3 regions of the Allobranchiibius huperziae genome follow, and region 2 is predicted to be linked to each of the others. Evidence: riboswitches for the same ligand, from Rfam matches in the RefSeq annotation. Region 2 holds a riboswitch; each other region holds the start of a gene.

Evidence for each region. Region 2 has a riboswitch for cyclic di-AMP ahead of HNR15_RS18675 (transglycosylase family protein). Riboswitches for the same ligand answer to the same signal wherever they lie in the genome.
Region 1: it holds a riboswitch for cyclic di-AMP, as region 2 does, so the genes downstream of both, HNR15_RS02815 (C40 family peptidase) here and HNR15_RS18675 (transglycosylase family protein) in region 2, are expected to answer to the same signal.
Region 3: it holds a riboswitch for cyclic di-AMP, as region 2 does, so the genes downstream of both, HNR15_RS18635 (LysM peptidoglycan-binding domain-containing protein) here and HNR15_RS18675 (transglycosylase family protein) in region 2, are expected to answer to the same signal.

The regions. Positions count from the first base shown of each region.
Region 1 is NZ_JACCFW010000001.1:578,544-588,500, forward strand. It holds gene pepN (aminopeptidase N) at 1-2,113, opposite strand, end outside; gene HNR15_RS18745 (GNAT family N-acetyltransferase) at 2,119-2,901, opposite strand; gene HNR15_RS02795 (permease) at 2,968-4,143, shown strand; gene serC (phosphoserine transaminase) at 4,245-5,357, opposite strand; gene pdxH (pyridoxamine 5'-phosphate oxidase) at 5,397-6,083, shown strand; gene HNR15_RS02810 (iron-dependent transcriptional repressor DtxR) at 6,697-7,428, shown strand; cyclic di-AMP (ydaO/yuaA leader) riboswitch at 7,571-7,740, shown strand; gene HNR15_RS02815 (C40 family peptidase) at 7,755-8,522, shown strand; gene HNR15_RS02820 (hypothetical protein) at 8,592-8,792, opposite strand; gene HNR15_RS02825 (FkbM family methyltransferase) at 8,835-9,719, shown strand; gene HNR15_RS02830 (FAD-dependent oxidoreductase) at 9,884-9,957, opposite strand, start outside.
Region 2 is NZ_JACCFW010000001.1:2,999,763-3,009,719, reverse strand. It holds gene HNR15_RS14240 (copper resistance D family protein) at 1-413, shown strand, start outside; gene HNR15_RS14235 (serine/threonine-protein kinase) at 487-2,313, shown strand; gene HNR15_RS14230 (threonine/serine exporter family protein) at 2,452-4,017, shown strand; cyclic di-AMP (ydaO/yuaA leader) riboswitch at 4,204-4,347, shown strand; gene HNR15_RS18675 (transglycosylase family protein) at 4,425-5,084, shown strand; gene HNR15_RS14220 (prepilin peptidase) at 5,406-6,044, shown strand; tRNA gene HNR15_RS14215 (tRNA-Thr) at 6,092-6,164, shown strand; gene HNR15_RS14210 (ABC transporter substrate-binding protein) at 6,235-7,344, opposite strand; gene HNR15_RS14205 (ABC transporter permease) at 7,393-8,265, opposite strand; gene HNR15_RS14200 (ABC transporter ATP-binding protein) at 8,262-9,077, opposite strand; gene HNR15_RS14195 (ATP-binding protein) at 9,247-9,957, shown strand, end outside.
Region 3 is NZ_JACCFW010000001.1:2,354,392-2,364,348, forward strand. It holds gene HNR15_RS11025 (aminotransferase class V-fold PLP-dependent enzyme) at 1-198, shown strand, start outside; gene HNR15_RS11030 (endonuclease/exonuclease/phosphatase family protein) at 224-1,186, opposite strand; gene HNR15_RS11035 (SatD family protein) at 1,223-1,882, shown strand; gene HNR15_RS11040 (hypothetical protein) at 1,879-2,622, shown strand; cyclic di-AMP (ydaO/yuaA leader) riboswitch at 3,128-3,285, shown strand; gene HNR15_RS18635 (LysM peptidoglycan-binding domain-containing protein) at 3,300-4,013, shown strand; gene HNR15_RS11050 (RNase J family beta-CASP ribonuclease) at 4,284-5,966, opposite strand; gene dapA (4-hydroxy-tetrahydrodipicolinate synthase) at 5,963-6,850, opposite strand; gene HNR15_RS11060 (thymidylate synthase) at 7,113-7,925, shown strand; gene HNR15_RS18640 (dihydrofolate reductase) at 7,922-8,851, shown strand; gene HNR15_RS11070 (GNAT family N-acetyltransferase) at 8,844-9,389, shown strand; gene HNR15_RS11075 (VOC family protein) at 9,396-9,824, opposite strand; gene dapB (4-hydroxy-tetrahydrodipicolinate reductase) at 9,913-9,957, opposite strand, start outside.

The DNA of each region.
Region 1 (9,957 bases), 2.4 Mb from region 2:
GTGCACCGGTGGCGCTCAGCGCGGTCACGAACGACCACCGCAGCTCGTGGTCGACGTTCAGCCAGGGTGGCGGCTGGTCCTCGGTCACCAGCGGCTGGATCAACGGCGCGACGTCCGGGGTGAGGGCCCCGAACCAGGCCAGCGCCCGCGCCCACACCAGTTGCACATCGCCGGTGGTCTGGGTCATCCGGCTGTGCGCAAGGCGGGCCAGGTCGGTCGCCGTCCGGCGCTGGTCGTCGCCCTGCAGGAAGTGGTGCACGGCCGAACGTGCCATGGCGAGCACGGATTGCAGAAGGAACGAACTGCCCTCGGTGATCAGCTGGCCGCGGACCGTCTCCAGGAAGCGCACCGGGCACAGCTGAGCGTCACGGGTGTGGTTCCACAGCGCCGACCAGATGAGGGCGCGGGAGACCTCCGACGGCACGGTCGACAGGAGCCGGTGGGCGGTCTCCTGCGAACCGGGGTCGAGTCGGCTGATGGCGTACGTGAAGTCCTCGTCGTTCGGCAGCACGAGGTCGGGCGAATCGCGCACGGCACGGTCGAGCCGTGCCTCGACCGAGGGGCCGTCGAGGCCCACCCGTAAGAGCTGGGTGCGCTGCAGGGCAGCATCCTTCTCCGTGTAGACGCCCACCGAGAAGACATGGGGTCGCGGGTCGACCGCGGCGCCAGCAGTCTCCGGGGTCGCCTGCCGCACGACGAGGACGTCCTCGGACCGATCCTCGCGGGCCTCGGCGCTGATCTCGCTCGGTCCGGAGGTGCGTAGCCACGCCTGCGCCCAGATGCTCAGGTCGCGTCCGCTGGCCGCGGAGAGCGGCTCCAGGAAGTCCTCGAGTTCGGTGGAACCGTAGGCATGCTGGGCGAAATAGCGGCGGACGCCGTCGTCGAACCGGTCGCGTCCGACGTACGCCTGCAACTGCTTGAGGACCGCCGCGCCCTTGGCGTAGGTGATGCCGTCGAAGTTCTGCGCCGCAGCCTCGACATCGAGGATGTCGGCGGCGATCGGGTGGGTCGTCGGCAGCTGGTCCTGGGTGTAGGCCCACTGCTTGCGCCCGATCGCGAAGGACGTCCAGCCGGAGGTGTAGCCCGTGGCCTCGACGCTCGCCTGGTAGCCCATCAGGTCCGCGAACGACTCCTTCAGCCAGAGGCCGTCCCACCAGCGCATCGTGGCCAGGTTGCCGAACCACATGTGCGCCATCTCGTGCAGGATCACCTCGGCACGGCTCGCGAGCTCCGGCAGCGTCGGCTGCCCGCGATGCACGAAGCTCTCCACGAAGGTCACCAGGCCCGGGTTCTCCATCGCGCCGATGTTGTACTCGGGAACGAAAATCTGGTCGTACTTGCCCCACGGGTAGGGGAATCCGAAGAGCTCGTCGAAGTAGCGCAGACCCTGTTTGGTGACCTGGAGGATGTCCTCGGCGTCGAGGTGGTCGGCCATCGACGCCCGGCACATGACGCCGAGCGGCACCTCGTGTCGCGTGCCGCCGGCACGGTCGACCGACCACAGATCGGTGACCAGGTGATAGGGGCCGACGGCGACGGCCGTGACGTACGACGACTGCAGCGGGGTGGGGGCGAAGCGCACGTCCGCGAGCCCGTCGTACTCCCGCCGGGACACCTCGGACTGGCCGGAGCGGATCAGCCATCGTGCATCGGCGACGACCTCGAAGGTGAATCGGCACTTCAGGTCCGGCTGCTCGAAGACCGCGAAGACCCTTCTGCTGTCGGTGGGTTCGAAGTGGGTGTAGAGGTAGGTCTCGCCGTCGGAGGGGTCGGTGAAGCGGTGCATCCCCTCGCCGGTGCGGCTGTAGAGACAGCGTGCGTGGACGACGAGCTCGTTGACCGGCGCGAGACCGGGCAGCGGCAGCCGGGCTCCGTCGTAGCCGCTGACGTCCAGGGCGGTGCCGTTGAGCGTCGCGGAGACGATCTCCTGCGCCACGATGTCGATCCAGCTGGCGTCGTCGGTCGCCGTGAACCGCACCGTGCTGCGGGACTCGAAGGTCTTCTCCGCGGGATCGGCGGCGTGCCGCAGGTCCAGGCGCACGTGGTGCTCCAGCAGGCGCACCTGCTCGGCACGCCGGGCGCACTCCTGCCTGGTGAGGTTCAGGTCGGCCACGGTCGTCAACCTCGCTCGTTCTCGGTCGCGATGCACGCGGTGCCCACGCGTGCATATCCGACCGTCTCGTAGACGGACACCGCGGACCGCGTGGCTGCCGAGAGGAAGGGCGACTGACCCTCTCGCAACGCGGTCCCGGTGAGGATGCTGGTGATCGCCGTACCGATGCCGCGGCCCCGGTGGGCGGGCAGGGTGCCGATCCCGGTCACCTCGGTGAGGTCACCCCTTGGATTGTGCATCCCACCGCCGACGGGTCGCCCGAGGGTGTCGAACGCACCCACCAGCACCAGGAGGCGGGCGCGCATGCGCAGCTTCTGCTCGCTGGATTCCGGTGGCCCCATCCGGTCGCTGTCGCGGAAGCTGGCGTCGATGGCGGCGAGCACGGCGCCGGTCTGCGGATCGTCCGCGGTCATCTCGTGCACGCGGTATCCGGTCGGCGTCTCCGTCGGCGCGAACCGCCCCAGACGCAGCAGCGCGCACTCCTGCACGCTCATCCCCGCCTCCCGTGCGGCCGGCAGCAGGGTGGGGGTGGTCTCGTGCACCCACTCCAGCGCGCGGGGCACCCCGATCGCGCGCTGGAAGTCCAGGACCCGGCGTACCTCCTCAGGGGAGACGGGTCGGGAGTAGCCGAGACGCGGCCGGGCGTAGAGGGGATGTCCGCGCGGGTTGTCCCGCACGAAGACGGTGAACGGCCCGCATTCCCTGGACACCGCTACCGCGCGGGGTGCGAGGTCGAGGTAGCGCTCGAGTGATCCGAGTTCGTCCTCGCCAGCGTGCGTGTCGATCACGGTCTCCCTTCGGCTGCGCTCAAACCTACCCATGACACATACCCCCATGGGGTATATATTCGGACGATGGAGAGCGGACCCGTCGCGCAGGTCGCGGACGCGTTGCGGATGGCCGGCCTGATGACCTGGCAGATCCTGTGGTCGCTGATCCTCGGCTTCGGCATCTCCGCGGTGGTGCAGGCACTGGTCCGGCGGGAGGCGATCATCGCCACCCTCGGCGATGACCGCCCGGCGACGCTGGCGCGCGCCACCGGCTTCGGGATCGCGAGCTCGTCCTGTTCGTACGCCGCCGTCGCGCTCGCCCGCTCGCTCTTCCGCAAGGGTGCGAGCTTCACCGCGGCGATGGTCTTCGAGATCGCCAGCACCAACCTGGTGGTGGAGCTCGGGGTGATCCTCGCGCTGCTGCTCGGATGGCAGTTCACCCTGGCCGAGTTCGTCGGCGGCCCGCTGATGATCCTCGTGGTCGCCGTGTGCTTCCGGCTCTTCCTGCACTCACGGGTGGTGCAGGCGGCGAGGGAGCAGGCCGATCGCGGCGCCGCGGGCTCGATGGAGGGACACGCGGCCATGGACATGACGGTCGGCGGCGAAGGCTCCTTCGCCGGACGGCTGCTCTCGCCGGCAGGCGCCACGAGCATCAGTCACATCTTCGTGATGGAGTGGCTGGCGGTCCTGCGCGACATCGTGATCGGGCTGCTCATCGCGGGCGCGGTGGCCGCGTGGGTGCCCGACAGCTTCTGGGGGCACCTGTTCCTGGCCGGCCACGGCGGCTGGTCCAAGGTGTGGGGGCCGCTGATCGGCCCGGTCATCGCGGTGGCCAGCTTCGTGTGCTCGATCGGCAACGTCCCGCTGGCGGCGGTGCTGTGGAACGGCGGCATCAGCTTCGGCGGCGTGGTGTCGTTCATGTTCGCCGATCTGCTGATCGTGCCGATCCTGCTCATCTACCGCAAGTACTACGGCACCCGCATGACCCTCGTCATCGCCGGCGTCTTCTACCTGGCGATGGTCGTCGCCGGGTACGTCGTGGAGGTGGTCTTCGGCGTCCTGCACCTGGTCCCCGCGGCCGGGCACGCCTTCACCGGCAACGGCGCGATCAGCTGGAACTACACGACCTGGCTCAACCTGGTCTTCCTCGTGGTGGCGGCCGGGCTCGTCCTGCGGTTCGTGCGCACCGGCGGGGTGGGGATGCTGGCCTACATGAACGGCGACCCGGTCGACGAACCGGCCCACGCCCACCACCACTGAAGGCGCCTCCGTAGATCCCCACCCTGACGGTGTTTGCGTTCGTTGACGGTGTTCGAACGCCGTCAACGAACGTGAACGCCGTCAGCGTGCCGACGGGAGCGTCAGGCGATCCGCTGCACGACGTACTCGATGCACGCGGTCAGCGCGCTGACGTCGTCCGGATCGACCGAGGGGTACATGCCGATCCGCAGCTGGTTGCGCTTCAGCGCGCGGTAGGGCTCGGTGTCGACCACGCCGTTCTCGCGCAGGGTCCTGGCGAGCAGGGCCGCGTCGATCGCGTCATCGAAGTCGACGGTCGCCACCACGCGCGAGCGGGCGGCCGGGTCGGCGACGAACGCGCTCGCGTACGACGTGTGCTCGACCCAGTCGTAGAGCCGCCGGCTGCTCTCGGCGCTGCGCGCGACGGCGAAGTCGAGACCGCCGCCTGCCTGCAGCCACCGCAGCTGGCTGACCATGAGGGCCAGCGTCGCCACGGCAGGGGTGTTGTAGGTCTGGTCAAGGCGTGAGTTGTCCACTGCCGTCTGCAGATTCAGACTGGGTGGAATCCATCGGTCACTCGAGGAGATCGTGGCCGTGCGCTCCAGTGCGGCCGGGGACATCGCCGCCAACCACAGGCCGCCGTCGGAGGCGAACGACTTCTGCGGCGCGAAGTAGTAGACGTCCGCCTCGCGCAGGTCGACCGGCAGGCCGCCCGCGCCGGAGGTGGCGTCGACCAGCATCAGCGCGCCGGCATCGGCGCCGGTGACGCGGCGTACCGGCTGCATCGCGCCCGTCGACGTCTCGTTCTGGGCGTAGGCGTAGGTGTCCGCGCCGGGGACCGCGCTCAGCGGATCGACCTCGCCGGGCACCGAACGGGTGACCACCGGTTCGGCCAGGAAGGGCGCTGCCGCCACCGCGGCCGCGAACTTCGAGCTGAACTCCCCGCACACGCCGTGCACGGACCGCTCCCTGATCAGCGAGAACGTCGCGACGTCCCAGAAGAGCGTGGAACCGCCGTTGCCCAGCACGATCTCGTAGTCCTCCGGGGCGCCGAGGAAGTCGTGCAGCGAGGAGCGGACCTCGCGCACCAGGGCGCGCACCGGTTCCTGTCGGTGGGAGGTGCCGAGGACGTCGGTGCCGAGGTCGCGCAGGAGGTCCAGCTGCTCGGGGCGCACCTTGCTCGGTCCGGAACCGAACCGACCGTCGGCCGGCCGCAGTTCGCGTGGGATGACGATGCTCACGGCCGAAAGTGTGCCAGCGCCTACGCTGGCTCGATGAGTGAGATCACCCGGTGGGACTACGACGGGCGCGGCCTCGAGGAGGGCGAGGTGCCGGACGCGCCCTGGCCGGTCATCGAGGAGTGGGTGCGACAAGCCCGCGAGGCCGCGGCGGACGACACCCAGCCCGGGGTGCACGAGCCGGACGCGATCAGCGTCGCCACCGTGGACGCTTCGGGCGCCCCCACGGTCCGCACGGTGCTCATGCGATACCTCACCCCCGCGGGACCTGGTTTCTACACCAACCTGGAGTCGCGCAAGGGCACCGATCTGGCGGCCGATCCACGGATCGCCGCCACCCTGACCTGGCCCGCGCTCTACCACGCGATCCGCTTCACCGGCCGCGCCGAGCAGTTGCCGCGCGACATCGTCGCCGAGTACTTCGACTCTCGTCCGTGGGGCTCGCGCATCAGCGCGTGGGCCTCGGACCAGAGCCGCCCGGTCGCGGACCGCGCCTCACTGGAGGCTGCCGAGCAGCGGTACGCCGAGCGCTATCCCGACCACGGCCGCGCCGGCGACGTGCCGGTGCCGCCCTTCTGGGGCGGCTACGTGGTCCACGTCGACGAGGTGGAGTTCTGGGTAGGTCAGGCGAGCCGGCTGCACGACCGGGTGCGCTTCACGCGTACCGGCGAGGGTGCCCTGGACGACCCGTCGGTCTGGACCCGGGAGCGCCTGCAGCCCTGACGTGCTCGATCCGCTCGACCCGCTCGACCTGTCGAGTGGCGTAGAAGCCGCTCGAGTGCACCCGGTGGGAGTGCGCCACTCGAACCATAGGTATGCCACTCGGGAGTGGGCGTGAAACAGCCCGCGGGGTCCGACCTGGTGGCCGGTGCGCGATGGACGGGTCGCGCCCCCACGGGCTGCGGTGGTGCGTGGTCTTCACCAACGCCGTCCGTTGAAGAGTCGGTCACCGAATGGGAGGCCGACCAACGGCTGCGCTAGTGCGCAACCACCTCACGCGTCCTAGATGAATGCACTCTCGGACCACCTCCTCTCTCGTGTACCCAGCACGGTAGACACGCCGGCAGGTGGCCCGCAACGGGGTTTCGCGAGGCGGTGGGGAAGGAAGAGGGCGACCGCCATACAGGGGGAGATGGCGGCCGCCCGAGCCGGGCTTCGCAGCCCGCTCGCCCCGGACCGGAGTCCGAGACCTTCGCGTGACAGCGGACGAGGGGACGTCCGTGCTGCCACGCCCAGTGGAACGACCGTCCGGCCCGGATGATTCCCGAACGGGCGCTGCGTGGTCACTGTGCGCCGACGGGTGCCGACACCGGTCCGGGATGGGAAGATCGACCCTGTGACCGACTTGATCGACACCACCGAGATGTACCTGCGCACCATCTTCGATCTGGAGGAGGAGGGCATCGTCCCGCTGCGCGCCCGGATCGCCGAGCGTCTCGGCCACTCCGGGCCGACGGTGTCCCAGACCGTCGCCAGGATGGAACGCGACGGCCTGCTCACCCTCGCGGGCGACCGCCACCTGGAGTTCACCGAGCACGGCCGCACCCTGGCCACTCGCGTCATGCGCAAGCACCGGCTGGCCGAACGGCTGCTGGTCGACGTGATCGGGCTGGAGCTGGAGTACGTGCACGACGAGGCCTGCCGCTGGGAACACGTGATGAGCGAGCGGGTCGAGCGCAAGATCCTCACGATGCTGAAGGACCACACCCTCTCCCCCTACGGCAACCCGATCCCCGGTCTCGCCGAACTGGGGGAGACCGGGACCATCGAGAAGTTCCGGGACGGCGTCGCCTCCCTCACCGAGGTGGTCTCCGCCGAGCCGTCCCTGCTCGTCGTACGCCGCATCGGCGAACCCGCGCAGGCCGATCACGCCACTTTGGAGGTGCTGACCGCCGCCGGCATCTCACCCGGCGCCGTCGTGCGCGCACGCCTGGAGGACGGGCGGGTGCTGGCCCGGGTCGAGGACGGGCCGGAGGGCGTCTCGCTTCCCCCTGAGATCGCCTCCCACGTCTTCGTGCAGCTGCCCTCCACGGCGGCCCTCGCCGCGGGAGCCGTAGCCGTCTCCTGACGTCGTGCGCCGCCGTCCGGCCGGCCGTCCACAGGTCCCGTGACCCGATTGTGATGTCGGTGTGCAGTCCATGTATCGTCGGCGGCGGTTCTCAGCCTGAGGACCCCCGAGCGGCACCGCCGAGTCCTGCCAAGCAGCCCGGGAATGCAACGATCCGCAAGGCAGGAGCGGGGGACCCACCTTCGGCCGTTCGCAGTATCGGGACGGCCTCGGGGCTAAGTCACGGGCAGTCATCGGGGAACGGACTGCCACGGACCGGGTAACACCTCCACCCGAGCCCGACAGCTCACCTCGTAGGCGCCGAGAGGTTTTCATCCGTGTCTGTCATGCAGCCCCGGGGGCGTCATCGCGCCCCGAGCAAGTTGTCCACGTCCTTCAACACCACCGCACGCGTGTCCGCCGCGGTAGCTGTCGGCGGCGGCCTCGTGGCCTCCGCCGTGTTCTCCCAGTCCGCGCAGGCCGCTGACACGAAGCACCAGGGCCCGGCCTCCGCCGCGGCTCCCGCCCAGGCGTCGATGACGCTGGTGCAGAACACCGCTCGTACGTCCGCGCCGCACGTCGCCGCGGCGGTCGACGCCCACACCCGGCTCGTCGCCGTCCACGCGGACACCTACGTCGCGCCCGTCGTGGAGAAGGCGGCTCCGGCTCCGGTGCGCCACGTGGTCGCCCCGGTGCGCCACGTCGTGCGTCAGCCCGCGCCGAAGCACACGACGCCGGTCCGGTCGGGCAACGGCGGTGGCAGCACCGTCTCGGCGCCCTCGTCCGCCAGCGGCGTCGTCGCGATCGCGGAGCGCTACATCGGTGTTCCCTACGTCTACGGCGGCACCACCCCCAGCGGGTTCGACTGCTCCGGGTTCACCAGCTACGTCTACGCCCAGCTCGGCATCAACCTGCCGCGCACCGCGGCGGCCCAGCAGGCGTCGGCGACTCCCGTGAGCACCCCCCAGCCGGGCGACCTGGTGTTCTTCGGCAGCCCCGCCTACCACGTCGGCATCTACCTGGGTAACGGCATGATGATCGCCGCGCCCAAGCCCGGTGACCACGTGAAGATCGAGGCCGTCTACGGCACCCCCTCGGGGTACGGCCGCCCCTGAGCGTCCACGTCATGACGATGCCCCCTCACCGATGGTGAGGGGGCATCGTCATGTCGTGCAGAGGTTCGGTCAGTCGCGCGCGGCGGGGCCGTCGCCCGGCCGCTTCTCGTCCTCCTGCTGCGAGAAGCTCTTGTCCTCCCCGGTCGCGGCGCCGCTGCCGCCGCTCGCCTCGGAGTCCGCGACGAGCCCCGTGTCGCCTGCCTCGCCCTCGTCGGGGCTGAGCTGCTGGGCGGGTTCCTGGGGGTTCGGGTCGTTCGCGTCATCGCTCATTCGGCCAGTATGTCCGCACCGGGCCCACCTAGGCTGACGCTCGTGCCCTCCACCCCACCCGCACCCGGCGCCGCCTCGCATGTGCTGAGCGGTCGACGTCCGGTCGAGATCGTCGACATCGGCGCCAACCCCATCGACGGGGAGCCGCCGTACGCGCCGCTGTTGGAGCAGGGAGTCGCCCGGGTGACCGGGTTCGAGCCGCAGGAGTCCGCGTATGCCGAACTCACGACGAGAGAGGACGGGGCGCACCGCTACCTGCCGTACGCGGTGGGGGACGGGGCCGAGCACACCCTGCGACTCTGCGTCGAGAGCGGCTTCGCCAGCATGCTCGAACCGGACCGTGCCCAGCTGGGACTGTTGACCGACTTCCCGCGGATGGCGTCGGTGACCGACCGCATTCCGATGGCCACCCGACGCCTGGACGACATCACCGAGATCGAGCAGCTGGACTACCTCAAGATCGACATCCAGGGCGGTGAGCTCGACGTCTTCCGGCACGGCCGGCGGCTGCTCGCCAGGGCCGTCGCCGTGCAGACCGAGGTGGGGTTCACCCGGTTGTACGAGGACCAGCCCACCTTCGCCGACCTCGATCTGGAGCTGCGGGCGCACGGCTTCGTGCCGCACCTGTTCGTCAACACCAAGACCTGGCCGCTCGCGCCGCTGCAGTGGGCCGACCCGCTGCAGGAACAGGCTCGGCACCTGGTGGAGGCCGATGTCCTCTACGTGCGCGACCTGGCGCGCCTCGACGTGCTGAGCGAGGACCAACTGCATCACCTGGGGCTGATCTGCGACCTGGCGTACGCGTCGTACGGCGTGACGCTGCTCTGCATCGCGGAGCTGGTCCGCCGAGGTGTCCTGGACCCGGACAGTGCCCGGATCTTCCGGGACCAGGTGGCGGTCCGTGCGCAACCGACGCCGTCGCGCTGATCAGACCCGGCTGCACGACCCGACGACCACCCGGCTGAGGGTCGCGGCGGGCGGGCTCGCGGCGACGATTCAGTGCTGGGTCGTGCCCTCCCGCCCGGGTGGCGGCGGGTAGATGTCGGTGTGCTGGGCGGTCGCGATGCTGACGTCCTCGGCCTGCACGTTGGTCAGTTGCACGACACGGGTCGGCAGGATCGAGCGTAGAGCCAGTCCGTGGCCACCCGCACCTTGGCGGCCGCGC
Region 2 (9,957 bases):
CGTACGGCCGGTTCCTGCTCGCGAAGGTGGCGCTGGTGGGGTTGATGCTGCTCGCGGGCGCGTACAACCAGCTGGTCCTGCTGCCCCGGGTGACCCGCGCGATGCGGGAGCACGACGAGACGCGAGTCGGCAGAGCCGTGTTTGACCACTTCCCGCGCGTCGCCGTGGCCGAGACGCTGCTCGGGCTGGGGGTGCTCGTCGTGGTGCCGTTCCTCACCGGCTCGGCCCGCAGCGAGGCCGGGGGCGGCCAGGTCGGGCCGCTCGACGGTCGCACCTTCCTCATCGGAGTGCTGCTGGTCGCCGCGATGCTGCTGTCCTTCTGGGCCACCGGGCGGATCGCGCGGGCTCAGGCTCAGCGACCGCACGTCCCGGCCGACCGGCCGACGGTCTCTGCAGGCCATCCCGGCGAGTGAGCCGTCCGTGCGTGCCACGCCGCGCCGGGAAGGCTCCCGTTCGCCGCACCGTGGGAGCACTTACGGTTGAACCATGTCCTCCCCCGATCGCCGCACCGACGCCTCCCAGGGCTTCACCGGTGCCTCGACCGACGCCATCCGGCTGCCCACGGGGCCGGCCCGGAGGAACGCGGCACAGGGCGCACCGGCGTACGACACCATCGGCCCTTACCGGCTGCTCGGCAAGGTCGGCGAGGGCGGCATGGGCGTGGTCTACAAGGCCCTCGACCGGCGTGACCAGGTCGTCGCCCTCAAGGTGCTGCGCGCCCACATCGCCTACGACGACGGCGCCCGCGAGCGCCTGCGCCGCGAGGTCACCACGCTCTCCCTGGTGCGCTCATCGCGGATCGGATGGGTGGTCGACGCCGATGTCGACGGCGACCGCCCCTACCTGGTGACGCGCTACGTCAACGGCCCGCCGCTGGACGCCGTCGTGGAGGAGACCGGGCCGCTGGGTGCCGCGCAGCTCGCCGCACTCGGGAGCGGCGTGGCGGAGGCGCTGCGCGACATCCACCGCGCCGGCATCGTGCACCGCGACCTCAAGCCCGGCAACGTGCTGATGGACGGCGAGGAGCCGGTGCTCATCGACTTCGGCATCGCGCACGTCGCCGACGAGACCCGGCTGACCAGCACCGGTCTGGTGATGGGCACCCCCGGCTACCTCTCGCCGGAGATCGTCGAGGGCGGCGACGTCACGGAGGCCACCGACTGGTGGGGCTGGGCGGCCACCCTGGCGTACGCCGCGTCCGGCACCGCGCCGTTCGGTCGCGGGCCCATGCACGCTGTGCTCGACCGGGTGTCGGAGGGCCGTGCGGATCTGCGCGGGGTCGACCCGCGGATGCGCCCTCTGCTCGCCGCCGCGCTCAGCCCCGAACCGAGCGCCCGCCCGAGCGCTGCCGAGGTGCTCGAGCAGCTGCATGTCTATTCCACCGGCGGGCACACGACCGGCATCGCCGTGCGGCGGACCCGCCCGGCCACCACCCAGCTGCCCGAGGGGCGCGAGCGAATTCGGGAAGGACGGGAGGATCGCAGCGACGCCGGGCCGTGGGGCAGCCAGGCGCCGCGTCGCGCCCAGCCCACGGGGCCTGCGGCTCCCGTGCTGCCGCCGGTCGCCCGGACCCCGGACCCGACCCGCGACTACCGGCCGGCGCCGCGGCAGTCCGTCGACCCGGGATGGGGCGCCACCCCATCGCCCGACCCGTCGTACGCCGGCTCCGGGCGCACCCACCTGGATCCCCGCATCGGACGGCCCGCTCGCACCGGGACCCTCGCCGCGCTCGCCGCCGCGGACGTGGGGCTCGCGGTGCACTGGCCGGTGCTGGCGCTGATCGTGACGTTCCTATGGTCGTTCGCCGCCCGCTGGAACGACCGGGCGATCACTTCGATGGTGCTGCGCCGCTACAACTCGGGGCCCCGCAGGTCCGATCCGATGGTGGCGGTGGCGACATCGCCGCTGCACGCCGTCGTCGGCGCTTTCTCGGCGCTGCTCACCATGGTCATCCCGTTCTTCGTGGGGGCATGCGTCGCCGCCGGGACCGCCGTAGTGACGGCGTTCGCCCGGCATGCGCCCGCCGCCGTCGACCGCCCGATCCCGATGGTGCTCGGCACCCTGGCCGGCTGCGCGGTGCTGTGGTGGGGCCCGGGCAGCGCGGGGATGCGGCGCGGTTCGCGCAGCATCGTGCGCTCGGTCGCCCGGGACGTGCCCGTTACCCGGGTCGTGATCGGGGTGTGCGTCGCGATCGCATTGCTCGCGGCCCTCTACGGTCTGGGCTCCCTGGACCAGGGGGTGAGCACCTTTCCGTATGCCGACACCGCACAGCTCCCGCTGAGCGACGTTCTTCCCTCGCTGCCAGGTGGCTGAGAGAGCATGACGGGATCGCCCCGCGGGGCGTCTCCCGTGTGCCCCGCTCGCTGAGCCGACGTCCCCGTCGGGCCCGTGCGTGGCGGGTGCGGGAGTATCGAACCTTCCCGACCGACGTACCGGAGGTGCGTGAGACCCATGGCGCAGTACGGCCACGAGGCACCCCTGCCCGACCCGGATTCCGGCAGCTACCGGATCCCCGAGGACACCGACTCCTCATTCGCCGAGTCGCCGGCCCATGGGTTCGCGGTGGCGCGACGGATGCGTTTCCTACGTGGCGAGCCGGTCACCGAGCCCATGCCGATCGCGGACGCGCTGCGCAACTCGCCCTACCGGCACCCCGCGACGATGAGCGCACCGGAGAAGGACGCCGGCACCCGCAAGGCGCTCGATCTCGCGGTGCGGGTAGGGGAGTTGCTGCTGCGCTGCGGCGCGGGCACCCGGGACGTGGAGGCCAGCGTCGTCGCGGTCGCCGCGGCGGCGGGCCTGCGACGTCTCGAGGTCGACATCACCAACCAGTCGCTGCTGGTGCAGGCGCCCGGTCCGTCGGGGGAGACCGTCACGATGCTGCGTGTGGTGCGGTCGAGCACTCGCGACTTCGCCCGGCTGACCGACGTCCACGTCATGGTGCAGGAGCTGACCCGGGGCGGCTTCACCGACATCGACGAGGCGCTCGGACGGCTCAAGCGGATCCAGCGCAGCACCCGGATCTACCCGCGGTGGTTGATCGCGGTCGGCTACTCGGCGCTGGCGGGATCGGTGTGCGCGCTGCTCGGCGGCGGCAGCATGGCCATCGTCGTGGCCGTGCTGTCCGCCTTCGTCACCGACTATCTCGGCCGTCTGATCCGCAAGCGCAACATCCCGTCGTTCTACATCGACGCGGTCGGCAGTGCCGTGTCGGTGATGCTGGCCTGGCTGGGCTACCTGCTGGCCGCGAAGGGCGACCTCGGGCTGCAGATGTCGACGGCCGACTTCGCGTACGCCGTCTCCGGCGGGTTGGTCGTGCTGCTGCCCGGACGCGCGATGGCCTCGGCGGTCGAGGACGCCATCACCGGGTATCCGGTGACCGGCGCAGGCCGGTTGCTCACGGTCTTCCTCAGCGCCGCCGGCATCATCGTCGGCGTCGCCGGCGGCCTGTCCCTCACCCTCAAACTCGACTCGGCGCTCAACCTGCAGCTCACCTCACCGGGCGCTCTGCACTTCGGCTCCTCGAACGCGACGCTCAGCCTGCAGTTCCTCTACGGCGCGGTCGGTGCCGCCGCCGGTGCGCTCACGATGCGCAGCAGGCCGCGCTTCATCCTGCCGACCGCGGTGCTCGGCAGCCTGGCGCTGGGCCTGTCGGGTCTGGCGCACCTGGTGTGGGCCGTCGGGGCGACCACCTCCATCGCGGTGGCGTCGGTGTCGGTCGGGGTGCTCGCCCGCGTGATCGGCCTACGGCTCGGCGCGCCCGCCCTGGTGCTGGTACTGCCGGCGGTCTCGCCGATGCTTCCCGGTCTGCGGATCTTCGAGGGCATGTACGACGCCATCGTCGGATCGGTGATCGGCTCCGCCGCCTCCAACACCCAGAGCGCGGCGGCGTTCCCGACCCTGCTCGGCGCCGCGGGAGTCGCCCTCGCCATCAGTACGGGGGTCGTACTCGGCGATGTGCTCGCGGCACCGCTGGATCGCAACGCGCTGCGGCGCCGCCGAGCCCGCATACGCTGATCTTTCAGATAGGGCAAGCATTTTCGCCCGCGTGTCGCAAACCTCCGGTAATGTTTGCCGCCCCTGCACGATGTGATCACCAGTCACACGCACCTCATACGTCACAAGTACGGGGAAGTGTCACAACTGCATACCGCACACCCGCGCGTCCGGACGCCGAACCTCATCGGACGCACCGGCCCCTCACTCCCGAGGACGCCGGCCGAGGACGGGGGACCCAACAACGGCGGACGCCGTACGTGTCTGCCTAGGGGTGAAGCCGGTACGCCGGCCGGGCACCTGACAGCCCGAACCCGACAGCTCACCCCGCAGGCGTTCGTCAGGAAGGAACGCTCTTGCGTTACGCACCGAAACACGCTGTCGCCAGACCGTCGTCCATCACCGGACGACGCACCGCTGGAGTCATGATGGCCTCTGCCGCCACCGTCGGCGCCGGCCTGGCCACCGCCGGCGCCGCCCACGCGGAGTCCCCGTACAACGTCTGGGACCGCGTCGCGACCTGCGAGAGCAGCAACAACTGGGCGATCAACACCGGCAACGGGTACTACGGCGGGTTGCAGTTCTCGGCCAGCACCTGGACCGGTTTCGGCGGCTCGAAGTACGGCGCCACCGCCAACCTGGCCACCCGCGACCAGCAGATCTACATCGCGCAGGCGGTGCTGCGCGCTCAGGGCCCCGGCGCCTGGCCGGTGTGCAGCGTGCGCGCCGGGCTCACCCGCGCCAACGGTCTTGCCGTGGTGGTCGACCCCGGGAGCGGCAACCCCACTCCTCAGCCGCCCCCCTCCCGCGGCACCGTCCGCAAGCTCGCCGTCGACGGCTCCTTCGGTCCGCTCACCATCAGGGCGGTGCAGCAGTGGGTCGGGGTGTCGCAGACCGGCACGATGTCCTACTCCACCCGCACCGCCCTGCAGCGCAAGGTCGGCACGACCCCCGACGGCGACATCGGCCCCAAGACGGTCGCCGCCCTGCAGACCAAGATCGGCATCAGCCGCGATGGCGCGTCGTACATGAACACGCGCACCGTCCGCGGCCTGCAGACCTTCTTGAACGCGTACGTGCTGGTCTGACCGACCACTCGAACCGCCCGTCCCTGTTGCAGGGGCGGGCGGTTCGTCGTCGTGCGGTGTGTTTCACGGACGTTGCTCACGTTTCGGCCCGCTCAGTCCGAAATGCGGGGTGCGGCAAGGGGTGTGGGCCCGTCGTGGCCCGCTCGCCCCGAAACGCGGCGTGCGCGTGGGGCTCGGCCGTCACAAGGGCACCGCCCTGTCCGTTGCGCGCGGCGCGAACGGTGGTGACCCGGCTCAAGGGCGCCGCGTGGTCCCTTGTGAGCATCGACCGTTGTCCACAGACTGCGCACGCGCGGGCGCTCGCTCCATCAGACTGACGCGATGATCGCGGTCGCCGTCCTCCTCGCTGCCGCCGTCGGCGCGGCGTACGGGGAGTGGCTGCGGCGTTCGCTCGCGACGGGGCGCTACCGGTTGCCCGACGAGAGCGCACCGCTGCCCGCCCGCAGGTGGCTCGTGCCTGTCGCGGCACTCGCGGCCGCCGGTGCGGTGTGGCACTTGGCAGACCTGCACCGCTGGGGCCTGGTGTCGGCGTACGTCGTGCTGATCGCCGTCGCGCTGCCGTTGGCCGCGATCGATCTGGACGTCCATCGGCTGCCCGACCGACTCACCCTGCCGGCCATCCCGGCGATCGCCCTGCTGCTCGCGCTGGACTCGGACGTGCACCGACTGCCGCGTTCGCTGCTGTGTGGGGGGCTCGCCGGGCTGGTCTTCCTGCTGCTCGCGCTGGCGGTGCCCGGCGGTCTCGGCCTGGGCGACGTGAAGCTGGCCGCCCTGCTCGGACTGCCACTCGGATGGTGGGGTTACCCGGTGCTGATCCAAGGACTGGCAGGCGGTTTCGTGATCGGCGGGGTCGTCTCGCTCGTGATGGTGCTCACGCGCCGGGCCACCCGGCATACCCACGTCGCGCTCGGCCCGTCGCTGCTGCTGGGTGCGCTGGGAGCGCTGCTCACCGCCACCTGAGGCCGCCGGTACGATCGGTGCCGGTCCGCGCGGTATCGCGGGTCCGCGCCGGTGTAGCTCAGTTGGTAGAGCGCCTCACTTGTAATGAGGATGTCGCAGGTTCGACTCCTGTCTCCGGCTCCCGTTCTACCGAAGACGCCACGAGGGGCTCGGGTCGCGGCCGCGACCCGAGCCCCTCGTGCGTTCCTGGTCAGCCGGTGGCGCCGGCCGGGGTGGTGGTCACCTTGGTGCCCTCCAGCTTGTTCGCCTTCATCGCGTACGTGTTGGTGAAGGTGCCGGCCAGCGAGACCTTCGCGACGTCGACACCGAGTTGCTTCTCCATGGCGTAGACCGTCTTCGGGCCGCCGGCGGGCATGATGCCGTCAGGGAGGAACTGGCCCTTGTCGGTGGTCAGGCCCGCGATGTACTGCGCCTTGGTGATGGTGGCATTGGAGACGAAGTCCGCGGGCAGTGCGTTCGCGATGTCGGCCGCCGAGTGGGTGTTGATCCAGTGCATCGTCGCCACGAGAGCATCCACCACATCCTGGGTGGCGGCCTGGTGGGATTTCACCCAGCTCGACTGAGCCAGTACGCCGGCCGCCGGCCAGGCGCCGCCGAGCGCCTGGGTGGCGCCGGCCGTCGTCGCGAGGTCGAGCGCGGAGTAGCCCAGCTTCTTGGATTCCAACGCTCCGACGGTGGGCTGGGTCGTCATCACGCACTGCGCCGACTTGCGCTGGATGGCGGCGATGGCAGTGGTCCCGGCCCCGACCGCGAGCGTGTGGTAATCGCTGTGCTTGACGCCCTTCTGAGCGGCGAGGAACTGGGTGAGTTCGTCGGTGCCCGACCCGAGGTCGGTGACACCCAGCGTCTTGCCCTTGAAGTCGGCGGCGCTGTGAACGCCGCTGGAGTTGCCGCACATCTCACGCTCCCCGGGTGCGCCGGACAGCTGGACGACGTCGATGACGTCCTTGCCCTTGGCCTGGAAGTCGATCGTGTGGATGTACCACGCGCCGGCCATGTCGACCTGGCCCGAGGCCATCGCCTCTTCGGCGCCGACCCCGCCGTTGGTCTCCGTCGACAGCTCCACCTTCACGCCGTACTTCTTGTAGAAGCCGAGACTCTGGGCGAGCTGGTAGGGCAGGTATATCTGCTTGTCGATGCCGCCGACCATCAGCTTGACGGTGGGCATCGAGCCGCCGTTCGAGCCGCCGGCCGACGTCGAGCCGGAGGCGCTGCCGGCACCTGAGCTGGAGCTACCGCAGGCAGTGACGCCCAGGGCGAGCGCCCCGGCAGCGGCGATCGCGATCGCGGACTTGTACATGGAATGGGTTCCTTTCGTGGGGGACTGCGGGGAGATGTGAGGGTGCGCTCAGATGGCCTGGATCTCCCATCGGCTCGGCGGCCGCCACGACAGGACGCGCCGTTCCAGGAGGGTGATGAGGTACTCCGCGGTGAGCGTGACGACGGCCATGATCGCCATGGAGGCGAAGACGGTGTCCGGGTCGAAGTTGCCCTGCGCCTGGCTGATGATCAGGCCGATCCCGTGCTGCGCGCCGAGCACCTCGGCCACGAGAGCGCCGATGATGGCGAAGCCGAATGCGGTGTGCAGGCTCGCGATGATCCAGGTCAGCGCCGACGGGATCGTGACGTGCCGGGCGACCTGCAACGGCGATGCCCCGAGCACCCGGATGTTCGCGATGAGGTTCTGATCCACCTCGCGCACGCCCTGGAAGGCGTTGAAGAAGACGATGAAGAACACGAGCACCGATGCCAGCAGCACCTTGGGGAAGGTCCCCAGGCCGAACGCCACGATGAAGATCGAGCCCAGGATGATCCGGGGGATGGAGTTCAGCACCTTGATGTACGGACCGAGCACGTCGGCGAGGAACCTGTTCTGGCCGAGGATGAGACCGACCACGATCCCCGTCACGGTGCCCAGGAGGAAGCCGTAGAGCGCTTCGGAGATGGTGATCCACAGGTTCAACCAGATGGTGCCGAACGCGGTGCCCTTCGTGAACAGGTGCACCAGGCTGTGCCAGATGCCGGTCGGCTGACCGAAGAAGAACTTGTCGAGCCAACCGACGGAGGTGAGCAGTTGCCATCCGCCGATCACGATGACCGGCACCAGGATTCGTGCGATCCAGAGCTTCCGCGTACGACGGCGTCGGGCCCGCAGCGAGGTCACCTGCACGTCGGATTCGGTCTCGACCAGCCCGGTCCGCCCGGGGATCGTCGAACTCATGCCGCACCTGCCGTCTGGGCGTAGGCCCGCTGGACCTCGTCCTTCAGTGACGACCAGATGCGGTCCTGCAGTTCGAGGAATCGCCGCTCATGGCGGATGGTCTGCACGTCCCCCCGCGGGCGGGGTAGATCGATGTCGAACGACTGCTTGATGGACCCCGGGCTGCTGGTCATGATCAGGACCCGATCGGACAGGGCGACGGCCTCGTCCAGATCGTGGGTGATGAAAAGCACCGAGGGACGCGACTGCTCCCACAGCCCGAGCAGTTCGGTCTGCATGATGGCTTTGGTCTGCACGTCCAGCGCACCGAACGGCTCGTCCATCAGCAGGATCTTCGGCTCGTTGATCAGGGCCGCGGCCATCCCGACCCGCTTGCGCATGCCGCCGGAGAGCTGATGGGGGTAGCGGTCCTCGAAACCGGACAGTCCCACCCGTCGCAGCCAGTCGCGGGCGAGCGAGACGGCCTCCTTCTTGCCCATCCCGCGCAGGGTGGGCCCGGTCATCACGTTGGCGAGCACCGTCTTCCACGGGAAGAGCGCGTCGGCCTGGAACATGAAGCTGACGCCCTGGGTCACGCCGTTCACGACCTTGCCGCCGACCTTGACCGTCCCCGCGCTCGGGCGCTCGAGTCCGGAGACCTGGCCCAACGTGGTCGACTTGCCGCACCCCGTCGGGCCGACGATCGCGCAGAACTGCCCCGGTTCGATCACGAGGCTGACGTCGTGGATGGCGGTGAAGGCCTCGCCCTTGGGGGTGAGGAAGCGTTTGGTCAGACCTGAGATCTCGATACGCGCCGCGTCGTCGGCTGTCATGGGCGGCTCCTTTCGTTCTGCCGGTGGAGGTGCTGGGCAGAACGTACGGAGGCGGTGTGAGCCAGGTCACGGTTGTGGTCGAATCCCCTATAAACCTTCGTATTCAAGGGTTTTGCGCATTGTGCGCACCCAGCTTGTCGCGGGGCGTGACCGAGGTCACAATGACGGCGTGCGGTCCCGGATGCGCAGGCTCTCCAGCCAGATCCTGATGGCTCAGCTGGTCATCCTGGCTGCGACCATCGGGGTCGGCTTCGTGCTGTTCGCACACGTGGAGCGCGGCCACCTCGACAGGGAGTACGAGGCGCGCGCGGCCTCGATCGCCTCCACGGTGTCGGGGGTGCCGTCGATCCGCAGCTGCATGGAGCACGACGCGCCGGGCTGTGCCACGACGATCCAGACGATCGCGATGTCCATCGGCCGCGAGACCCACGCGTCGTACGTCGTGGTCATCGACATGCATCGGGTGCGTCACTCACATCCGGATCCGGCGCTGATCGGACAGCCGGTGACGGAGCCGATCGTCACGTCGGACGGCCGTGTCCATCTGGGTGCGGACAACGGGAGCACGGGCCGTTCGGCGAACGGCAAAGCGCCGCTCTACGGGCTCGACGGCCGGATGGTCGGCGAGGTGTCCGTGGGCATCAGGGAGAGCTCGGTCTCGAGTGCGCTGCGTCAGGAACTCCCCTCGTACGCAACGTGGTTCGCAATCGCGCTCGCCTTCGGCACGATCGCGTCATTCGGTCTCGCGGCGCACCTCAAACGCCGGACGTTCGGGCTGGAACTCGACGAGATCTCCCAGCTGCTGCAGGAGCGCGAGGGCATGCTGCACGGTGTGCGCGAAGGCGTCATCGCCTTCGACCGGCGTGACCGCGTCAGCGTC
Region 3 (9,957 bases), 650 kb from region 2:
AGCATCCTGGGCGACGGCTCCACCGCGGTGCGGGCGAGCATCGGCCTCGCGACCCGCGCCCACCACGTGGGCCGCCTCGTCGACGGCGTACGCCGCCTGGTGGAGGCCGGACCCACGCTGGACTACACCTACGACGAGTCCACGGGCTGGACCGCAGCCGACGACCCGCGCGACCTGTCCGTCCCCTGCCCCTGGTGACGGGCCCCGGACTCTCCCCGGCGTCCTAGCGCAATCGGACGCGTGCCCAGACGGCCCGGTGGTCGGTATCGGCGACCGTGACCCTCCCGGAGGCCACGACGTCGAAGTCGCGCACCAGGATGTGGTCCAGTGCGATGAACGGCGGGAACGACCGCCCGTTCGGCCACGTGCGGACCCAGCCGCTGCCGGTGGCCCGTTGAGCGTCGGTCATCCCTGCGATGGCCCGGCGGAAGGCGGGCATCGCGGTCGAGGCGTTGAAGTCGCCTGCGATCACCAACGGCATGTCCATCGGCTGACGGGCGCGCCAGCGACGCACCTCGTCGAGACCCGCGCGCCATCGGGTCGTGAGATTCGGCAGCGGGGCGTAGGTGTGCACGCCCCTCAGGAGGTAGGTGCCCTCCGGGGTCTGCACGCGCGCCACCGGCATCCCCGCGCCGTCGTACGGCACGAAGGAGCTCTCCTCGGTGAGCGGATGGGCGCTGGCGATCACGGTCCCGCGGAAGTCGGTGCGCGTCCGACCGACCCGGTGCGGCAGGAGGGTGCGCAGACCCGCAGCATCGAGACGCTCGAGCGCATCCGGTGTGACCTCCTCCAGCACCAGCGTGTCGACGTGGTGGGCCCGGACCGCGGCCATGATGGGGGCCGCCGACGCCTGACCGAACTCCATGTTCGAGGTCATGATCACCTCGTCGCCGGGCCGGCTGTGCACTGTGTGGGGCACCAGGGTCGGGACCGCGAGCGCCACAGGGACCGCGGCGATGAGCAGCAGACCCACCAGGGCGATCAGCATGGGCCGCGTCGGGCCGACCACGGCGGTCACGCCGACGCCGGCGACGAACGCGGCTATCGCGAGGATGCCGAAGAGCGGGAAGATCGACTGCACGATCGGGGCGACCCCGTCGGCGTCGATCCAGCGGGCCGCCATGCCGCACGCTGCGACCAGCGCCACCAGGCAGAGCACGACGAGGGCGACGTACTTCAAGAACATTCCTTCATCTTGACATTATGAAGCTATGATCTTCATATGCAGGACGTGAAGCCCGCTGAGCACGCAGACCCGTGCGCCACCCTGATCGGCGACATCGTGGACTCCCGGGGCGCCCCCGACCGCCATGCGTTGCACACCCGCCTCGTCTCCACCTTGCGCCGCACCGACCACCTGGTGGCCGCGACCACCGCACTGCGGATCACGGTAGGTGATGAATTCCAGGCCAGCTACGAAACCCTCGGCAATGCGCTGGAGGCGGCCTTCCGGATCAGGCTGGGCCTGATGCCCGAGACGCTGGTGCGATTCGGGCTGAGCTGGGGAGGCGCCACCGTGCTGGACGCCCGCGCCGGCACCCAGGACGGACCGGCGTGGTGGGCCGCCCGCAAGGCGATCGAAGCCGCGCAGGCGGCCGAACGACGACCGGCGACGCACGCCGTACGCACCGTCTACACCCCCGCGCAGGACGACGGCCCCAGCGCGGGAGCGGTCAACGCCGCCCTGGTGTGTCAGGACCAACTGCTTTCATCGCTGGATGAACGAGCCATGCGCATCCTGCAACGCCTCGTGGCAGGCGAGTCCCGCACGGAGATCGCACGCGCCGAGGACGTCTCCCCGTCGGCGATCTCCCAGCGCATCCGCGCCGCGGGCCTGGAAGTCATTGTGAACGCCGCCCGCGACCTCGCCTCCGTCCGATGAGCATCCTCGGCGCACTACTGCTCGCCGTCGGCGTCGGCGACCTGGTGCGGGTCCGGTCCGTCGTGGCGTCGTACGCCGTGGGGCCGCTCGTTCTCCTTGTGGCCGCCCTGTTGGCCGACCTGCACGACGCCGCCGACATCGTGCTGCTGGTCTTCGCTGCCGCGGTCGCCGCCGCGTGGCGCTGGCTGGCCGGTCGCGCCGCGCGCAGCAGACACGGCGAGACGCTGGCGCTGTGCCTGCTCGGAGCGGGCGTCCTGGTCGTGATGATCGCCGCGGGCAGCGCGAGTCACGCCGACGGCGCGCTCGGCCACTGGATGCGGCACAGCGCGTTCGCCACGCTGCACGACCTGTCGCCCGACCGCTTCCTGCTGGTGCTCGGCCTCGGAGCGGTGCAGCTGGCCACCGGCAACGAGCTGGTGCGCCTGGTGCTGACCGCGATCGGCGCGGTGAAGCCGGAGGGCCAGCCGCAGCCCTCCGACGAGCTGCGCGGCGGTCGGCTGCTCGGTCCGATGGAGCGCCTGTTCATCCTCGGGCTCGGCATGGCCGGGCAGATCACCGCGGCCGGGCTCGTGATCGCCGCGAAGGGCCTCATCCGCTTCCCCGAGCTGCAGGCCCGTCGATCGGCGCGCCAGGAGATCTCCGGCCTCGGCATCGATGCCGTCACCGAGTACTTCCTGGTCGGCAGCTTCGTCAGCTGGCTGGTCGCGCTCGGCGCCCTCGGCATCGTCGGCCTGCGCTGAGGACGGGCGTGACATCGGTCACCCGGTTCCTAGGCCCCGCTCAGCACACCGCGGTTCGGAATGTGCCACGGGGATCCGGTGGATGTCCGTCTCACCCGCACCAGGGCATGACCACAGGGTCACCGCGTCGACACGTGACCGCGGGCGGACTGCGCAGGCGCCCAGTGCCGGTCCGTTGCAAGCAGATTGCACTTATCCGGCACGAGCTCGGCCGCCGCTGCCACCACCTGCTGGACCTCGGCGCACACTGCCGCCCGGTCCATGCGTTTCGGACATAGCCTTCCTAACTATCACATCTCAACCCCCAGATGCGCTTCCGCTTGCTCACAGGACCGCCACAGACACGACCGGACGGTCGACCAGGCGGGTTTGGCAGGGGCGGCATCGGCACGTACGGTGGTCCACATCGGGTCGTCAGCACTAGATGTGCTAACGGCCCACTTTCGGGGCGTGCCACACCACGGCACGATTCAGCCCTCGTGGCACCGCGCCTAACCTCGCCCGGTGTCACCATCTGCCGGGAACGTCCCGGGAACGGCGAGGACGGGGGACCCAACCGGGTCTCCATGCATGGAGACCCACTGGGGTTAAGCAGAGAACTTCTGCAGGGCACCTGACCGCCCGACCCGACAGCTAACTCCGTAGGCGCGCGTCAGGAAAGGGACATTGGTTCATACATGAAGAACATCTCCACCAAGACTCGCATGATCACGGTCGGTGCCGTCGGCACCGCGATGCTCGGCACCGGCCTCGCGGCCGCCGGCAGCGCACACGCTGCCTCCGGCTCCGTGTGGGACCGCGTCGCTGCTTGTGAGAGCGGCGGCAACTGGGCCATCAACACCGGCAACGGCTTCTACGGTGGCCTGCAGTTCACCCAGCAGACCTGGGCCGGCTACGGCGGCACGGCGTATGCCGCTCGCGCGGACCTCGCCAGCCGTTCGGCACAGATCGCGGTCGCCCAGAAGGTGCTCGCCTCCCAGGGCGCCGGCGCATGGCCGGTCTGCTCCAAGAAGGCCGGCCTGACCTCCGGCAACGGCGCGAGCAGCGGTGGTGGCGTCGCCACCCCGACCCCCCGCACCGTCGTCAAGCACCCCGGCCGCAGCGCCTCGCGCCCCGTGGTCAAGCAGCGTCACGCGGTCGCACCCCAGGTGCGTACCTACCGTCACGTTGCCGCTGCTCCCCAGGTGCGCACGCACCTGCACCGCGCCGCTGCGCCGCAGCTGCGTACGCAGCCCACCGGCCGTGTCATCACGGTGCACGCCGGCGACACGCTCAGCAAGCTCGCTGAGCGGTACCACGTCAAGGGTGGCTGGCAGGCCCTGTTCGCCATGAACAAGGGCACTGTGAACAACGCCAACCTGATCTTCGTCGGACAGCACCTGTCCATCTGAGATCGCTCATGAAGTAGGCCCGGACCGCTCGTCGGTCCGGGCCTCCTTCTTCTCCCCACGAAGTTCTCGGCTACGTAGCGGAGAACTTCGTGGGGTGACGTTCGGGGTCCCCGCGAAGTATCGGAGCGAAGCGGAGAACTTCGTGGGGTTACTTCGGGGTCCCCGCGAAGTATCGGAGCGAAGCTTCGGACCCCGACGAGGTATTCGAAGGAGCGAAGCGGGGGAGAAACCTCGTCGGGTGAAGCGAAGCGGAGAACTTCGTGGGGTGACTCAGGCGTCGATGACGACCGGGATGATCATGGGACGCCGGCGCAGCTTGCCGCCCATGAACGAGCCCACGGTGCGGCGGATGACCTGCTGCAACTGGTAGGAGTCGGTGACGCCCTTGCGGCGGGCCTCCTCCAGGGCGGCCTCGAGCTTCGGCAGCACTTCGTCGAGGACCGCCTCTCCCTCGGCGAAGCCGCGGGCCTGGATCTGCGGTCCGGCCGCGATCTGCCCGGTGTCGGCGTCGCGTACGACGATGACGGTCACGAAACCCTCGTCGCGCAGGATCCGGCGGTCCTTCAGCAGGGTCTCATCGGTGGTGCCCACCAGCGAGCCGTCGACGTAGATGTAGCCGCACGGCACCGCGCCGGTGATGGAGGCCTTGCCCTTCACGAGGTCGACGACGACGCCGTCCTCGGCGAGCACGACGTTGCTGCGCGGCACGCCGGTCTTCACGGCGAGGTCGCCGTTGGCGATCAGGTGGCGCCATTCGCCGTGCACCGGCATCACGTTGCGCGGCTTGACGATGTTGTAGCAGTAGAGCAACTCCCCCGCGCTGGCGTGCCCGGAGACATGCACCATGGCGTTGCCCTTGTGCACGACATTCGCGCCGAGGCGCATCAGGCCGTTGATCACCCGGTAGACGGCGTTCTCGTTGCCCGGGATCAGGGAACTGGCCATCAGCACGGTGTCGCCCTGGCCGACATCGATGCGGTGATCGCGGTTGGCCATGCGGGACAGCGCAGCCATCGGCTCGCCCTGCGAACCGGTGCAGACCAGCACGATCTTGTTGTCCTGCAGGTCGTCGAGCTTCTTGACGTCGACGAGCACCCCGTCGGGGATGGTGAGGTAGCCGAGGTCGGCGGCGATGCCCATGTTGCGCACCATCGAGCGACCGACGAGTGCGACCTTGCGCTTGTGCTTGTACGCCGTGTCGATCACCTGCTGCACGCGGTGCACGTGCGAGCTGAAGCACGCCACGATGATCCGGCGGGACGCCTCGGAGAAGACGCGCTCGATGGCGGGCGTGATGTCGCGTTCCGGAGTGGTGAAGCCCGGCACCTCGGCGTTGGTGGAGTCGGTCAGGAAGAGGTCGACGCCCTCCTCGCCGAGCCGCGCGAACGCCCGCAGGTCGGTGATCCGCCCGTCCAGCGGCAGCTGGTCCATCTTGAAGTCGCCGGTGTGCAGCAGGGTGCCGGCGGGCGTGCGGATGAAGACCGCGAGCGCGTCGGGGATGGAGTGGTTGACCGCGATGAACTCGCAGTCGAACGGGCCGAGCTTCTCCCGGTCGCCCTCCTTGACGCCGAGGGTGTAGGGCGTGATCCGGTGCTCCTTGAGCTTGGCCTCGATCAGGGCCAGCGTCAGCGTCGAACCGACGAGGGGGATGTCGGGCTTGAGCTTCAGCAGATAGGGCACCGCGCCGATGTGGTCCTCGTGCCCATGGGTGAGGACGATCGCGTCGATGTCGTCGAGGCGCTCCCGGATGTACTGGAAGTCCGGCAGGATCAGGTCCACGCCGGGGTGGTCCTCGGGGAAGAGGACGCCGCAGTCGACGATGAGCAGCCGACCGGCGTACTCGATGACGGTCATGTTGCGACCGACCTCGCCCAGGCCGCCCAGGGCGACGACGCGTACGCCGTCCTTGGGCAGGCGCGGTGGCGCGCTCAGTTCGGGGTGGGGATGGCTCACAGAACTCCTGATCGGCGAAGGCCCTCGCGCAGAATGTCGAGGTGCTCGGGTGCCGCCGGCAACAGGGGCAGGCGGCAGAAATCGGACTCGATCACGCCGAGCATCCTCATGGCGGCCTTGGCCATGATCGCGCCCTGCGTGGTGTTCATGACCGCCTCGATGGCGGGTATCAGCGTGGTGTGGATCTCGCGGGCGCGCGGCAGGTCGCCGCGGTCGACAGCGGCGACCATCTCGGCGTACTGACTCCCGGCGACATGGCCGACGACGCTGACGACCCCCACGGCGCCGAGGGCGAGCCAGGGAAGGTTGAGCACGTCGTCACCGGAGTACCACAGAAGGTCGGTCTCGTGCATGAGCCGACTGGCCGCGAACAGGTCGCCCTTGGCGTCCTTGACGGCAACCAGCTCCGGGATCTGGGCCAGGCTGCGGATCGTGTCGCTCGCGAGGGCCGTGCCGGTGCGGCCGGGGATGTCGTAGGCCATCGCGGGGAGCCCGGTGGCCCCGACGACCGCGCGGAAGTGCTCGACGATGCCGGCCTGGGTCGGTTTGTTGTAGTACGGCGTGACGATCAGGACCGCGTCGGCCCCGACCGCGGCGAGCGCCTCGGCGGCACGGCACGAGTGGGCGGTGTCGTTGGTGCCGACACCCGCGGTGACCGCCACCCGGTCGCCGACGGCCTCGACGACGGCGCGTACGACGGCGACGTTCTCCTCGTCGGTGGTGGTCGCGGACTCCCCGGTCGTGCCGTTGACCACCAGGCCGTCGTTGCCGTGGTCGGCCAGGTACGCCGCGAGGCGTTGGGTGCCGTCCAGGTCGAGTGCGCCGTCCTCGCGCATGGGGGTCACCATCGCGGTGACGGTGCGGCCGAACGGAGTGGACGTCATAGGGCGAAGGCTATCGGGCGCAGCCGCTGCCCCGATCCTGCGGTGGGCCCGGCCCGAGAGCTGCCCAGGAGCTACCCGGGAGATGAAAGATCGCGTCGCTACCCGCTCGGGGGTCCGGGTAGCGACGCGATCACCCGGTACATCGGCCCACTCCCGGAGTCGTTACAGGACATCGATGTGACCTGCGTCACACTAACGCGGGCACGCCGATGTCCATGGCGAGCGATCCGCCACTGTCGCCCCCGGCACTACCATCGGGGCCGTGGATCAGTACCTGACGCTGCTGCGGCGCACCCTGCACGACGGCGCCCGCAAGGACGACCGCACCGGCACCGGCACCTTGTCGGTCTTCGGCCACCAGATGCGGTTCGACCTGAGCGCCGGTTTCCCCGTCACGACCACCAAGAAGCTGCACCTGCGCTCGATCTTCGGTGAGCTGCTGTGGTTCCTGCGCGGCGACACCAACGTCGAGTGGCTCCACGAGCGCAAGATCTCGATCTGGGACGAATGGGCCGATGAGAACGGCGACCTCGGGCCGATCTACGGGCACCAGTGGCGCTCGTGGCCGACCCCCGACGGCGGGCACATCGACCAGCTGGCGCGGATCATCGACGCGATCCGCACCACCCCCGACTCCCGCCGCCTCGTGATCTCGGCATGGAACGTCGCCGACGTCGACGACATGGCCCTGCCCCCGTGCCACACCCTCTTCCAGTTCTACGTCGCGCCGCCGGATGCAGGCGGCGTACGCCGGTTGTCGTGCCAGCTCTATCAGCGCTCGGCCGACGTCTTCCTCGGCGTTCCCTTCAACATCGCCTCCTACGCGCTGCTGACCTCGATGGTCGCCCAGGTCACCGGACTCGGGGTCGGCGACTTCGTGCACACCATCGGCGACGCGCACCTCTACCTCAACCACGTCGACCAGGCCCGTGAACAGCTGGGCCGCACGCCCGGCCCGCTGCCGACCCTGCGCCTCAACCCGGCACGCACCCAGATCGACACGTTCGAGCTGGAGGACATCGAGCTCGACGGCTACGTCGCCGCGCCCTCGATCAAGGCCCCGATCGCCGTATGACGATCACCCTCATCGCCGCCGTCGCCCGCAACGGCGTGATCGGCCGGGACGGTGACATGCCCTGGCACGTCCCCGGCGAGCAGCGCGGCTTCAAGGCCGCGACCATGGGCCACCCGATGCTGATGGGTCGCAAGACCTTCGCGGCCATGGGCGCCCTACCCGGGCGGCGGTCGATCGTGCTGACCCGCGATCCGGACTTCCGGGCCGACGGCGTGGAGGTGGCGCGCAGCCTGGACGAGGCCCTCCTACTCACGCAGGACGAGGACTTCTTCGTCGTGGGCGGAGCCCAGATCTACGCACTCGCACTTCCCTACGCCGACCGGCTGCTGCTCTCCCTCATCCCGCAGGAGCCGGCCGGAGACGCCTACTTCCCCGGCTGGCCCTACGACGACGCACCGGCCTGGCGCGAAAGTGCCCGCGAGGACCACGACGGGTGGACCGTCCTGACCTACGACCGGGTCACGCCGCGCACCCAGGTCGTGCACGGTCCCCGGATCGCCCGCGGGGCGCGGCAGAAGATCGGCGCCAGCGTCGCGGTCATGCACGAGGGCCGGCTGCTCGTCACGCGCCGCGAGGACAACGGCCTGTGGTGCCTGCCCGGTGGCGGCGTCGACGCCGGCGAGACCTGGTCGGAGGCCGCCCTCCGCGAGGCCCGTGAGGAGACCGGTCTCGAGGTCGCGATCGACGGGGTGCTGGCCGCGTACACCGACCCGAACGTCGTGGTCGCCTACCCCGACGGGCACCACACCCAGATCTTCGGCGTCTGCTTCCGCGCCCACCCGGTCTCAGGCGAGGCGGGCATCTCCGACGAAGTGACCGAAACCCGTTGGGTGACCCGTGAAGAGGCCGCCGGGCTGCCCTTGATCCCCACTGCGCGGCGGCTCGTGCCGCAGGCGTTCGACACAGGCGATGTGACCTATGACTGACCTCACCCCCACCCCCGACGCGGCGGTCCGCACCGCCCGCGCCACCGATGCCGACGCGGTCGGCGCCGTGCAGGCGCAGCTGTGGCGCGAGGCGTACGGCATGTTCCTGTCGCCTGAGTTGCTCGAGCAGTTCACGCCCGAGGCCTTCGCGCAGGTGTGGGCCGAGTCGCTCACCAGTCCCCCGAGCCCGCTGCACCGACTGCTGGTGGCTACGCAGGGCGCCGACCTCGTCGGGTTCGTGGCCATCGGGCCCGGCGAGCACGAGGGCACCGGCGAGATCCTCGTCGGCGGCGTGCTGGCGAGCCACCGGCGCTCCGGGCACGGCTCACGACTGCTCAACGCCGCGGTCGACACCCTGCGAGCCGGCGACTTCGGGCAGGTCGAGGGATGGGTGCTCGCCCTCGACGAGCAGACGCGCGGGTTCGCCGAGCAGGCAGGGCTGTCCGCGGACGGCGCCTGGCGCGAGCGGGCGCTGCCCGGCGACAGCGCGGCCCGCGAGGTGCGCCTGCGCGCCTGGATCGGCCCCGTCGAGGACTGAGCCCGCTCAGCTGCCGGGCTGCTCCAACTGGATGTTCACCAGCCACGGCACGCCGAACTTGTCGGTCAGCTGGCCGAACTTGGCGCCCCACGGCGCCTTCTCCAGCGGCATGTCGATCTTGGCGCCCTCGGACAGGCCCTTCCAGTACGCCGTGAGCTCGTCGTCGTCGTCGGCCTCACCGGACAGCGAGATGGTCATCCCGCCGACAGGATTCATCTGCATCGTGCTCGGCACGTCGGCCCCCATCAGCTCCAGACCCTTCTCGGTCCGCAGGTAGCCGTGCATGATGTTCTCCTCCTCCCCCGCCGGCACCGGCATCTTGAACTGCGCGAAGGTGACGAGGTCGGGCGTGCCGCCCAGGACGGAGGCGTAGAAGGTCATCGCCTCGCGGGCGCGGCCTTTGAAGTTCAGGTAGGGGTTGAGGCTGATGGCCATGGCGGCTCCTCCGGGGCGAGAAGGTGGATGTGAACGGGGTTCACATCGTAGCGACGCCGCTCGTGCCCGCGCCAGGGATCGGCTGACCTCACAGGTCGAGAAGGTGCTCCAGTCCGACGGTCAGACCCGGCCG